3 regions of the Streptomyces sp. SS1-1 genome follow, and region 1 is predicted to be linked to each of the others. Evidence: riboswitches for the same ligand, from Rfam matches in the RefSeq annotation. Region 1 holds a riboswitch; each other region holds the start of a gene.
What was found. A riboswitch is a leader RNA that binds a small molecule or an ion and turns the genes downstream of it on or off. The one in region 1 is predicted to bind cyclic di-AMP.
Positions count from the first base shown of each region.

Region 2: linked by a shared signal. The riboswitch ahead of F8R89_RS21525 (C40 family peptidase) and the one ahead of F8R89_RS26510 (M23 family metallopeptidase) in region 1 are both predicted to bind cyclic di-AMP.
Region 3: linked by a shared signal. The riboswitch ahead of F8R89_RS20630 (transglycosylase SLT domain-containing protein) and the one ahead of F8R89_RS26510 (M23 family metallopeptidase) in region 1 are both predicted to bind cyclic di-AMP.

Region 1 is NZ_WBXN01000004.1:5,476,615-5,480,556, forward strand. Features, by position in the region: gene F8R89_RS26500 (M16 family metallopeptidase) at 1-371, shown strand, start outside; gene F8R89_RS26505 (M16 family metallopeptidase) at 368-1,756, shown strand; cyclic di-AMP (ydaO/yuaA leader) riboswitch at 1,958-2,121, shown strand; gene F8R89_RS26510 (M23 family metallopeptidase) at 2,134-2,919, shown strand; gene F8R89_RS26515 (GntR family transcriptional regulator) at 3,104-3,799, shown strand.
Region 2 is NZ_WBXN01000004.1:4,357,303-4,361,244, forward strand. Features, by position in the region: gene F8R89_RS21515 (tellurite resistance/C4-dicarboxylate transporter family protein) at 1-103, opposite strand, end outside; gene F8R89_RS21520 (MOSC domain-containing protein) at 224-766, opposite strand; gene F8R89_RS21525 (C40 family peptidase) at 808-1,962, opposite strand; cyclic di-AMP (ydaO/yuaA leader) riboswitch at 1,971-2,130, opposite strand; gene pcrA (DNA helicase PcrA) at 2,473-3,942, shown strand, end outside.
Region 3 is NZ_WBXN01000004.1:4,186,731-4,190,672, forward strand. Features, by position in the region: gene F8R89_RS20625 (HAD family hydrolase) at 41-868, shown strand; gene F8R89_RS20630 (transglycosylase SLT domain-containing protein) at 913-1,653, opposite strand; cyclic di-AMP (ydaO/yuaA leader) riboswitch at 1,661-1,834, opposite strand; gene F8R89_RS20635 (polyprenyl synthetase family protein) at 2,564-3,574, shown strand.

The sequences.
Region 1 (3,942 bases):
TGAAGACCTCCGGTGACGTCGAGGTGCCGGTGATCGAGGCCGCCGTCGACGAGGAGCTCGCCCGCTTCGCCGCGGAGGGCCCCACCGCCGAGGAGATGGAACGCGCGCAGGCCCAGCTGGAGCGCGAGTGGCTGGACCGGCTCGGCACCTGCGCCGGCCGCGCCGACGAACTGTGCCGGTACGCCGTCCTGTTCGGCGACCCGCAGCTCGCCTTCACCGCCGTGCAGCGCGTGCTCGACGTCACCGCCGAGGAGGTGCAGGCGGTCGCCCAGGCCCGGCTGCGCCCGGACAACCGCGCGGTGCTCGTGTACGAGCCGACCGCCGCCGAGGCCGACGAGACCACCGACGAGAACGAGGAGTCGGCGCAGTGACCGAACTCGCGAGCATGGAGTTCCACCCGCAGCCCCAGGCCGGCGCGCCCCGGCCCTGGGCGTTCCCGGCCCCCGAGCGCGGCACCCTGGACAACGGCCTGACGGTCCTGCGCTGCCACCGCCCCGGCCAGCAGGTCGTCGCCGTCGAGGTCCTCCTCGACACGCCGCTCGACGCCGAGCCCGCGGGCCTGGACGGCATCGCCACGATCATGGCGCGCGCCCTGTCCGAGGGCACCGACAAGCACACCGCCGAGGAGTACGCGGCCGAGCTGGAGCGCTGCGGCGCCACCCTCGACGCGTACGCCGACCACCCCGGCGTCCGGGTCAGCCTGGAGGTGCCGGTCTCCCGGCTGCCGAAGGCGCTGGACCTGCTCGCCGACGCGCTCAGGGCGCCGCTGTTCGCCGACGCCGAGGTGGAGCGCCTGGTGCGCAACCGCCTCGACGAGATCCCGCACGAGCTGGCGAACCCGTCGCGCCGGGCGGCCAAGGAGCTGTCCCGGCAGCTGTTCCCGGCGTCCTCGCGCATGTCCCGCCCCCGCCAGGGCACCGAGGAGACCGTCGCCGGCATCGACTCCGCGGCCGTACGCGCGTTCTTCGAGCGGCATGTGCGCCCCGCCACCTCCACGGTCGTGGTCGTCGGCGACCTGACCGGCGTCGACCTGGACGCCCTGCTGGGCGACAGCCTGGGCGCCTGGACCGGTTCGCAGGCCGAGCCGCGGCCCGTCCCGCCGGTCACCGCGGACGACACCGGGCGGGTCGTCATCGTGGACCGCCCCGGAGCCGTGCAGACGCAGCTGCTGATCGGCCGGATCGGCCCCGACCGGCACGACCGCGTGTGGCCGGCGCAGGTCCTCGGCACGTACTGCCTCGGCGGCACGCTCACCTCCCGGCTGGACAAGGTCCTGCGCGAGGAGAAGGGCTATACCTACGGCGTGCGGGCGTTCGGGCAGGTCCTGCGCTCCGCGCCGGACGGCACCGGCGCCTCGATGCTCGCCATCACCGGCTCCGTCGACACGCCCAACACCGGCCCCGCCCTGGACGACCTGTGGACCGTCCTGCGCGGGATCGCCGCCGACGGACTCACCGACGCCGAGCGGGACTTCGCCGTGCAGAACCTGGTCGGGGTGGCGCCGCTGAAGTACGAGACGGCCGCCGCCGTGGCGAGCACGCTGGCCGACCAGGTGGAGCAGCACCTCCCCGACGACTTCCAGGCGACGCTGTACCAGCAGCTCGCCGCCACCGGCACCGTCGAGGCCACCGCCGCGGTCGTCAGCGCCTTCCCGGCGGACCGTCTCGTCACGGTCCTCGTCGGCGACGCGTCGGCGATCCGGGAGCCCGTCGAGGCCCTCGGCATCGGCGAAGTCACCGTCGTGACGGCCGACTAGAGCACCGGCCCGTCCCGCGCGCGGGGGAGCCCTGGTGACGGCAACGTCACCAGGGCTCCCTTATGCCCGAATTGGGGCGGAGGCGGCCTGTCTGCCCTGTGGGATGCGCTACAAAAGCCGCGTTCCGTTTGGGAATTGAACACTGTCCCGCTTAGCGTCTTCCGGGCTGTTCGTCAGGCAGTGCGCCGCGCCCGCGGCACCGGACAGTCATCGCCGAGTCCCCGTATGGCGCGAGCCAGGGGAGCCGGGGACCCACCGCAGTCCCTGGGGTGAATCGGACGCCCGCGCAGCCGCGAGGGGGTCCGTAGGAGACCTTCCTGCTCCGAACCCGTCAGCTAACCCGGTAGGCGAGAGGGAAGGAAAGGACCAGCCACCACATGGCGTTCAGCTGCGCCACGGGGAAGAACCGCCCCTCCGGGAAGCACCGCAAGCCCGGCCGGTTCGAGCGCACCACGGCCCGTGCGGCCGGTGTCGCCGCCCTCACCGCCACCGGCGTCGTGGGCACCCTCGCCGCCCCCGCGCTGGCCGCCGAGCCCGCCGCGGAGCAGACCGGTCTCATCCCGGTCGTCGCCGTCGAGGACTCCATCGCCACCCAGATCGACGCGCAGGCCGCCGCCCAGGAGCGGGCCGCCGCCGAGGCCGCGGCCCTCAAGCAGGCCGCCCAGGAGGCCGCGCGCCACAAGGCCGCCGAGAAGGCCAAGCAGGAGCGGGAGGCCAAGGAGCGCGCCGCGCGGGAGGCCGAGCGCAAGCGCCTGCTGTCCTACGTCGCCCCGATCGCCGGGTCGTACGTGTCGACCTCCTACCAGTCCGGCGGTGGCCTCTGGTCCTCCGGCAGCCACACCGGCATCGACTTCCACGCCGCCAGCGGCACCTCGGTGCACGCGGTCGGCGCCGGCACCGTCGTCGAGGCCGGCTGGGGCGGGGCCTACGGCAACAACGTCGTGATCAAGATGAACGACGGCACCTACACCCAGTACGGGCACCTGTCGTCGATCGGCGTCTCGGTGGGCCAGACGGTCACCCCCGGCCAGCAGATCGGCCTGTCCGGCGCCACCGGCAACGTCACGGGCCCGCATCTGCACTTCGAGGCGCGCACCACCGCCGAGTACGGCTCCGACATCGACCCGGTCGGCTATCTGCGCTCGCACGGCGTCGCGCTCTGACGCGCCCGTCCGCCTTAACGTGGCCCCGGCTCCCGAGCCGGGGCTTTCGGTCTTTCTGGACAAGGACTGTCCAAAAAATATCCATGGATTCCGGCCCGCCGTCGGAAATTCACGCTTCTTGCCATAGAGTCGCTGAACACACGTCATTCGTCGACGTTTCACGGGGATTAAGGCGGAGGTCGGCATGCGTATTCCGGCGCACTCGGTGTGCACCGCGATCCGGGACGACATCGTCGCCGGTGTCCTGGAGCGCGGCGGCCGGCTCACGGAGGAGGTCCTCGCCCGCCGCTACGGCGTCTCCCGTGTCCCCGTGCGCGAGGCGCTGCGCACCCTGGAGGCGGAGGGCTTCGTCGTGACCCGACGGCACGCGGGCGCGTGCGTGGCCGAGCCCACCGAGCAGGAGGCGGCCGACGTCCTGGAGATGCGCACCCTGCTGGAGCCGCTCGGCGCCGCACGGGCCGCCCAGCGGCGCACCGAGGCCCATCTGAAGGTGCTGCGGGGCCTGGTCAGGCTGGGTCAGGAGCGGGCCAGGCGGGGCAACAGCGAGGATCTGCGCTCGCTGGGCGGCTGGTTCCACGAGACGCTGGCCCAGGCCTCGGGCAGCACCGCGCTCACCTCGACGCTGACCCAGCTGCGGCACAAGATCGCCTGGATGTACGCCGTGGAGGCGTCCGCCGACCCCGTGGAGTCCTGGGCGGAGCACGGCGCGATCGTGGACGCGGTGGCGCGCGGCGACGGCGAACGCGCCCGCGCGCTCACCGCCCTGCACACCGAGCGCGGGCTGTCCGCGCACCGGCTGCGCTTCGGCTCCGGGGGCGAGCGCGCGGAGCGTGTGAGGAATTCGCAACATGCCGTAAACATGCCGAGCCTGCGGAATTAACACAGGCGCCGTATACAAAGAAGAGCAATTCCGGGGCGGCGCATTCATGCTGCCCTTTTTTGACTGTCCGGGGTAATTCAGGTGCCGTCGTGGCGCCGCCGCCGTGAAATTCCACGCGAGCCCGGCCCGGAAAGACGAAGCCG
Region 2 (3,942 bases), 1.1 Mb from region 1:
CCGAGAGGATGCCGGTGGCCATGACCGAGGCGCCGGCGGCGGGGGGACGTCGCGCCCACCAGGCGGGCAGGGGGGACGCGGACGCGGGTGTGGCGGCGGGCATGGGCCGATGCTAAGGAGCACGGCACCGGCGTGCGGGTGGGGGCGCGCGCGGGGGGTGGGTGAATCGGCGGCCCGTGCGGCCCGGGGAGCCGGACGCGCCGACGCCCCCCGGGGCCGTCCCTCAGACGCGGTCCAGCGGCCGGTGCGGTCCGTCCGGCAGCTCCACCTCGATCGTGTCGCCGGGGCGGACCACCCCGCCCTCCGCGACGACACCCATGATCCCGGCCCTGCGCACGAGGCGGCCGGCCTCGTCACGGCTCACGACCTGCTTGAGCAGCCCGTCCTGGAAGCGGTCGATCTGCAGGCACGGGTTCCGCAGCCCGGTGACCTCGACCACGGCCTCGGCGCCGATGCGCAGCAGCGTGCCCACCGGAAGACCGAGCAGGTCCAGGCCGCGCGTGGTGACGTTCTCGCCGAGCTCGCCGGGCGCCACCCGGAAGCCGGCCCCGGCGAGCTCGGCGAAGAGCTCCTCGTGGATGAGGTGCACCTGGCGCAGGTTCGGCTGCGTGGGGTCCTGGGCGACCCGCGAGCGGTGCTTCACCGTGACCCCCGCGTGGACGTCGCCGTCCACCCCCAGGCCGGTCAGCAGCGTGACGCTCTCCCGGTTCGGCTTCGTGAACGAGTACGCCTCGTTCCTGCTGACCGCCGTCACGACCCCCGTCATGGACACGTGTCCCTCTCCTCCGCCCGGCTCCCGCCCGCCCGTCACGCCGGACGGACCACGCTGTGGATCGCCGACTCGCCGTCATAGTAGATCGACTCCTCGCGGACGTACGCGCCGGGCTTCGGGGCGTGGATCATCATGCCGTTGCCGATGTAGAGGCCCACGTGCGTGACGTCGTCGTAGAAGAAGACCAGGTCACCGGGCTGGGCGCTGGACACGGGGACCGTCGTGCCCGCGTTGACCTGGTCGTAGGTGACGCGCGGGATGTCGACGCCGGCGGCCTTCCAGGCGGCCTGGGTGAGCCCGGAGCAGTCGTAGGAGTCGGGGCCGGTGGCGCCCCAGACGTACGGCTTGCCGATCTGGGTGCGGGCGAAGGACAACGCCTTCTCGGCCTTCGTGGCGTACGACCCGTCCGGGGCGGTGGCGCCCTGTTCCTGCCCGCCCTGCTCCTGCTGCTGCGCGGCCTCCTCGCGTTCGCGCTCGGCCTCCGCCTGCTGCTGCCGGGCCAGCTCCTCGGCCTTGCGGGCGGCCTCCGCCTGCTTGCGCTTCTCGATCGCGGCGAGGCGGGCTTTCTCCTGCGCGGTCAGCTCGGACAGCAGCCGGCGCGCGTCCGCGAGCTTCTTCTGGACGGTCGACTTGGCGGTCCGCAGGTCGTTCTGCGACTCGGTGAGCGTCTCGAGGCTCCGCGTGGCCTCCTGCCGCTTCTTCATCGTCGCGGACTGCTCGGTGAAGTACTCGTCGACCGACTGCTTCTGACGTCCCGTCATACGGTTCATCAGCTGGGACTGGTCGAAGTAGTCCTGGGGCGTGTCCGCGAGCAGGAACGTCGCGGTGTCCGGGGCGGCGGCACCGGTGCGGTACTGGGCGGCGGCGTTGCGCCCCAGCTCCTCGCGCGCGTCGTTGAGCTTCTGCGTGCGCCGGGCGACGTCGTCGAGGAGGGTGTCGACGCGCTTGCGCTGCTTGGTCGTCTTCTCCTTGGCCGCGTTGTACTTCTCGGTGGCCGACTCCGCCTGGCGGTAGAGGTCGTCGACCTTCTTCTCGACCTCTTCGAGGCTCGGCCGGTCGTCGGCGGACGGGCTCGCCTGGGCCGTCTGGGACAGCAGGGCCACGGAGGTGAGGGCCGCGGTGGCCAGCGCGGGGGTCCGTATGCCTGCCACGCGCGTGCTGGAGGGACGCGACTTGCGGTGCGACGCCAAGGGAGGCGACTCCTTCCATGCTCCGCCTGCCGAGTTAGCTGTCGGGTTCGGGCGGGTGGTTCGGAAGGGTTGCCCTACGGCCGCTCCCCGGAGGGGAGGTCGGGCCGATTCACCCCAAGTTCGGTGGGTCCCCGGCTCCGGACGCTCCGGACTCGGCGGAGGCCGTGCGGCCCGGCGTCGTTCGCCGGTGGGGGTCGTACGGCCTGCCCGGCACGGTAGCCAACCGGTGTGGCCGCTGTGAAGGTTGATGTGCGATATGCCCGATACATTTTCGTGACCTTCGGTCAGGGGAGGGGGTGGAGGGGGATCGGGCGGGTGGCTGGTGCCGTCCTGATGCGGTCAGTCCCGTATGCGCGGGATGTGGCGGCATCGCATGATCTCCCCGAGCGATGTGTGGCGTGATGGGATGACTTCGTACCGTGACCGGGCGGCCGGGACGCCGGACCGGACGGTGTGATGTTCTCGAGGTGGCGGCCGGTTGTCGGTGGGGCCGCCTAGACTCGGAGAGCGATGAGCAGCCTCTTTGACGACAGCTTCCTGGCGGACCTCCAGGCCCCACGGGCCCACGGGGAAGAGCCCCCGCCACCGCCCGAGGTCGATCACACTCCGGAGTCGCTTCCGGACGATCTGTTCGGCGGGAAGTTCGACGTGCCGCCGGACCGCGACGCGTACTACCGCGACGGCGCCCCGCGCCCCGCCCTCGACGCCGCCGCGCTGCTGGAAGGCCTCAACGAGAACCAGCGCGCGGCCGTCGTCCACTCCGGCACCCCGCTGCTCATCGTGGCCGGAGCCGGGTCCGGCAAGACGCGTGTGCTCACGCACCGCATCGCGTACCTGCTCGGCGAGCGGAACGTGCACCCCGGCCAGATCCTGGCGATCACCTTCACCAACAAGGCCGCCGGCGAGATGAAGGAGCGCGTCGAGCAGCTCGTCGGACCGCGCGCCAACGCGATGTGGGTGATGACCTTCCACAGCGCCTGCGTCCGCATCCTGCGCCGCGAGAGCAAGAAGCTCGGGTTCACCTCGTCGTTCTCGATCTACGACGCCGCCGACAGCAAGCGGCTGATGGCGCTCGTCTGCCGGGACCTCGACCTCGACCCGAAGCGGTTCCCGCCCAAGTCGTTCAGCGCCAAGATCAGCAACCTGAAGAACGAGCTGATCGACGAGGAGGACTTCGCCGCCCAGGCCACCGACGGCTTCGAGAAGACCCTCGCCCAGGCGTACGCGCTCTACCAGTCGCGGCTGCGGGAGGCCAACGCCCTCGACTTCGACGACCTGATCATGACGACGGTCAACCTGCTGCGCGCCTTCCCCGACGTCGCCGAGCACTACCGCCGCCGGTTCCGGCATGTGCTGGTGGACGAGTACCAGGACACCAACCACGCGCAGTACGCCCTGGTCCGCGAGCTGGTCGGCACCTCCGAGCACCCCGTCGACGTACCGCCCGAGGCCGAGGTCCCGCCCGCCGAGCTGTGCGTGGTGGGCGACGCCGACCAGTCGATCTACGCCTTCCGCGGCGCCACCATCCGCAACATCCTCCAGTTCGAGGAGGACTACCCGGACGCGACGACGATCCTGCTGGAGCAGAACTACCGCTCCACGCAGACCATCCTCAGCGCCGCCAACGCCGTCATCGAGCGCAACGAGTCCCGCCGGCCCAAGAACCTGTGGACCAACGCGGGCGCCGGCGCGCGCATCACCGGCTACGTCGCCGACACCGAGCACGACGAGGCGCAGTTCGTCGCCGACGAGATAGACCGTCTGACCGACGCCGGGGAGGCGAAGGCCGGCGACGTCGCCGTCTTCTACCGGACGAACGCCCAGTCCCGTGTCTTCGAGGAAGTCTTCATCCGCGTCGGACTGCCGTACAAGGTCGTCGGCGGTGTGCGCTTCTACGAGCGCAAGGAGGTCCGGGACGTCCTGGCCTACCTGCGCGTCCTGGCCAACCCCGAGGACTCCGTCCCGCTGCGCCGCATCCTG
Region 3 (3,942 bases), 1.3 Mb from region 1:
AGGTCGAGTCGAGGGGGCTTCCTGTCCGTATTCTCTGATCATGGCCGCACCGATCGCATATTCACTCATCGCCACTGACCTGGACGGGACCCTCCTCCGAGGTGACGACACGCTCTCCGACCGGTCCCTCGCGGCACTCGCGCAGGCGGCGGTGGCCGGTGCCCAGCACCTCGTGGTGACGGGACGGCCGGCACCCCGGGTGCGGCCCCTCCTGGACGTCATGGGCAGCCGGGGGCTGGCGGTGTGCGGGCAGGGCGCGCAGTTGTACGACGCCGGGCGGGACCGGCTGCTGTGGTCCATCACCCTGGAGCGGGACCTGGCGGAGACCGCCCTCGGCAAGATCGAGGCCGAGGTGGGGCAGGTGTACGCGGCGGTCGACCAGGACGGGGTCGACGGGCTCACGCTCATCGAACCGGGCTATCTGATGCCCCACCCGACCCTGCCGGCCGTGCGGGTGCGGCACCGCGACGACCTGTGGTGCGAGCCGATCAGCAAGGTGCTGCTGCGCCATCCGACGCTGTCGGACGACGAGTTGGCGGCGACGGCCCGCGCGGTGGTGGGTTCGCTGGCGACGGTCACCATGTCGGGGCCGGGGACCGTCGAACTCCAGCCATGCGGCATCACGAAGGCGACGGGCCTCGCGCTCGCCGCCGAGCATCTCGGCCTGGGCCCGCACGAGACCATCGCGTTCGGGGACATGCCCAACGACATCCCCATGTTCGACTGGGCCGCGCACGGGGTGGCGATGGCCAACGCGCACCCCGAACTCAAGGCGGTCGCGGACGAGGTCACCTTGTCCAACGAGGACGACGGCATCGCCGTCGTCCTCGAGAGACTGTTCGCCCGCAGCCTGGCCGAGTTCCCCTAGTAGGGGACTCGGAAGGCCCAGAGGGCCGAGGGTGCTCGGAGGGCTCAGTAGGGGCCGTTCACGTTGTCGATCGAGCCGTAGCGCGCGGCCGCGTAGTTGCAGGCGGCCGTGATGTTCGCGACCGGGTCGAACGGGTCGTACGCGGTGCCCGGCACGTGGTACGTCGCGAAGGTCGGGTCGATGACCTGGAGGAGGCCCTTGGACGGGGTGCCCGCCACGGCGTTGGAGTCCCAGTTGTTGATGGCGGCCGGGTTGCCCGACGACTCGCGCATGACGTTGCGGTGGATGCCCTCGTAGGAACCGGGGATCCCCTTCTGCGCCATGATGTCGAGCGCCTCACGGATCCAGCCGTCGAGGTTGTCCGCGTACGTCTTCACGGAGGCCTGGGTGGCCTGGGCGACGGCGGACTTCTTGACGGGGGCGGACGCCGTGTTCGCCTTGGCCTTCGCCGGCGCGGCCTTCTTCGTGGCCCGGACCTTCAGGTCGACACCCGGGTGGATCAGCCGGGGGTTGTCGCCGATGGCCGCGCGGTTGTCCTTGTAGAGCTGACGCCAGCCGCCCTGGGCGTCGTACCGGTCGGCGATCCCGTACAGGGTGTCGCCCTTCTTGGTGGTGTAGCTGACGGAGCCGACCTTGGCCACGGTGGGGGCCTTGGCGGGCTCGGCGGCGCTCGCGGTGGTCGCGCTCAGCAGGGGGAGCGCGAGAGCGGCGGTACCGGTTCCGGCGGCGATGACGCGGCGGGTGAACGGGCTGGTGCGGGTGCGACGGTGCTTGCCTCGGGACATGGCGCTGTTCGTTCCTCTCCGGCGCCTGCGAGGTGAGCTGTCGGGTTCGGGCGGGAGATGCCCGGTCACACCGCCGTAGGACGACGCGACTTCACCCCTAGCCGTTCCGGTGCGCCATCGAGGCGTGCGGTACGGCGACTTACCTGGGTCCCCCGCTCCTGCCGTGCGGTGCGTTGCGTAGGTGGATGACTCGGGCGGCGGCAGGATTCGGCGTCCGCCCGACAGAGCGGGAACGTATGCGAGAGCACATGTCCGGAACAAGGGCCGCAATCACCTGACGTGCTAGTTGACCATGGTCTGAGGCGTATGGGGCGCTTGATCCTTTGCGGTTGCCAATTCTCAACTCGCTTTTCTGGCAAGGGGACGTGAGGCTCCGGCGGGGGGATGGGTCGACGGGTGGCCGCGTGACCCAACTCACGGCGATCACAACAACGGCAAATCGGGCAATGAATCCAACTCCCCTGTTATTGCCTGGCCGTGGAGAGCCTGCCGTCGCGGCACCTATCTGCCCCCTTCCTTCCGGAGAGTCCGTTTTGCCGGGCAGGAACCCCGCCCTTCGTGTCGTTCGTTGAGGGGGCGTGGAGGCGTCCGGAGGGCGGGTCGGGGTAGGCGGAGGCGGGGGTGCCGTGCGGACCCCCGGGCCGGCCCCGAGGGGTCGAACCGGAATTCGATTCGAGAGGGGATGGCGAGGGGTCGGCTACCCACGGTGACGTGACGATAAATCGATGAATGTCCATCCTTATCGGGTGATCAAAAAACATACCGACCGTGGGCCGAAGTCGGCCGTGGTGGACGGGTGGGCGGCATCGGTGATCGAAACGTGACCGGATACGCTGACTTGAGTGATGGCAGCGACCTATCGACAAACCGTGTAACCAGCCGAAAGACACCAGCAGACAGGAGACCCCTCGTGACCGTCGTCGGGCCGTTCGGGCTGAGCGTGCGGGACCAGGCTCTGGAAGCCGATGTCCAGGCCGGATTGGCGGCTGTCGAGGAGGGACTGCTCGAAGCCACCAAGAGTGAGGTCCCCTTCATCACCGGGGCCGCCCAGCACCTGGTGCGGGCGGGCGGGAAGCGCTTCCGGCCGCTGCTGGTGATGCTCGCCGCGCGCTTCGGTGACCCGTACGCCCCGGGGATCGTGCCGTCGGCCGTGGTGGTGGAGCTGACCCACCTGGCGACGCTGTACCACGACGACGTGATGGACGAGGCCGAGGTCCGGCGCGGGGTCGACAGCGCGAACACCCGCTGGGGGAACTCCGTCGCGGTCCTCACCGGCGACTTCCTCTTCGCGCGCGCCTCGCACATCCTGGCCGACCTCGGGCCCGAGGCGGTCCGGGTGCAGGCCGAGGCGTTCGAGCGGCTGGTCACGGGCCAGATCCTGGAGACGGCCGGACCGCAGGACGGCCGGGACCCCGTGGAGCACTACCTCGACGTGCTGAGCGGGAAGACCGGGTCGCTGGTGGCGGTGTCCTGCCGCTTCGGGGCGATGATGTCGGGCGCCGACGAGACCGTGGTCGACGTGCTCACCCAGTACGGGGAGCGGCTCGGCGTGGCCTTCCAGCTGGCGGACGACGTCCTGGACATCGCGAGCGACTCCCACGAGTCCGGGAAGACGCCCGGCACGGATCTGCGCGAGGGCATCCCGACCCTGCCGGTGCTGCGGCTGCGGGAGCGCGCGGAGCGGCTGGGGCTGCCCGAGGACATCGCCCTGTGCGAGCTGCTGGCCTCCGACCTGAGCGACGACGCCCGGCTCGCGGAGGCGCTGACCGCCCTGCGGGAGCACCCGGCGCTGGAGCAGGCCCGGCGGGACACGGTCCGCTACGCCGAGGACGCGCGCGCCGCGCTGGCGCCCCTGCCGGAGAACGACGCGAAGGCCGCCCTGATGGAGCTGTGCGACGCCGTGGTGCACCGCGCCGGCTGAGCCGCCCCCTCGGCCGGCCGCCCGGGCCACCGCTTCTCCGCTCCTCGCCCCGGCCACCGCTTCTCTGTTCCTCGCCCCGGCCACCGCTTCTCCGTTCCTCGCCCCGTCCCACCCCTCGCCCCGCCCCGCCCCAGCCCCTCGACCCCCTGACCCCTACGGGTCGGGGGACGTCCACCCCTCCGGCGTCATACCGCAGGTGTACGCGGAGTTGGCTCCGCAGGCTGACGAAACTTCCTGACCGATTTGGTCAGATGGACACCACACGGAAAACACCACTCCTCACCGATTCGGGTGAGAATGGCGGCTCAGGGGTGGACCTTGCCGGGTCGTGAGACTCGCGGGCGACAGACGAACGGACGGCCGCCGCC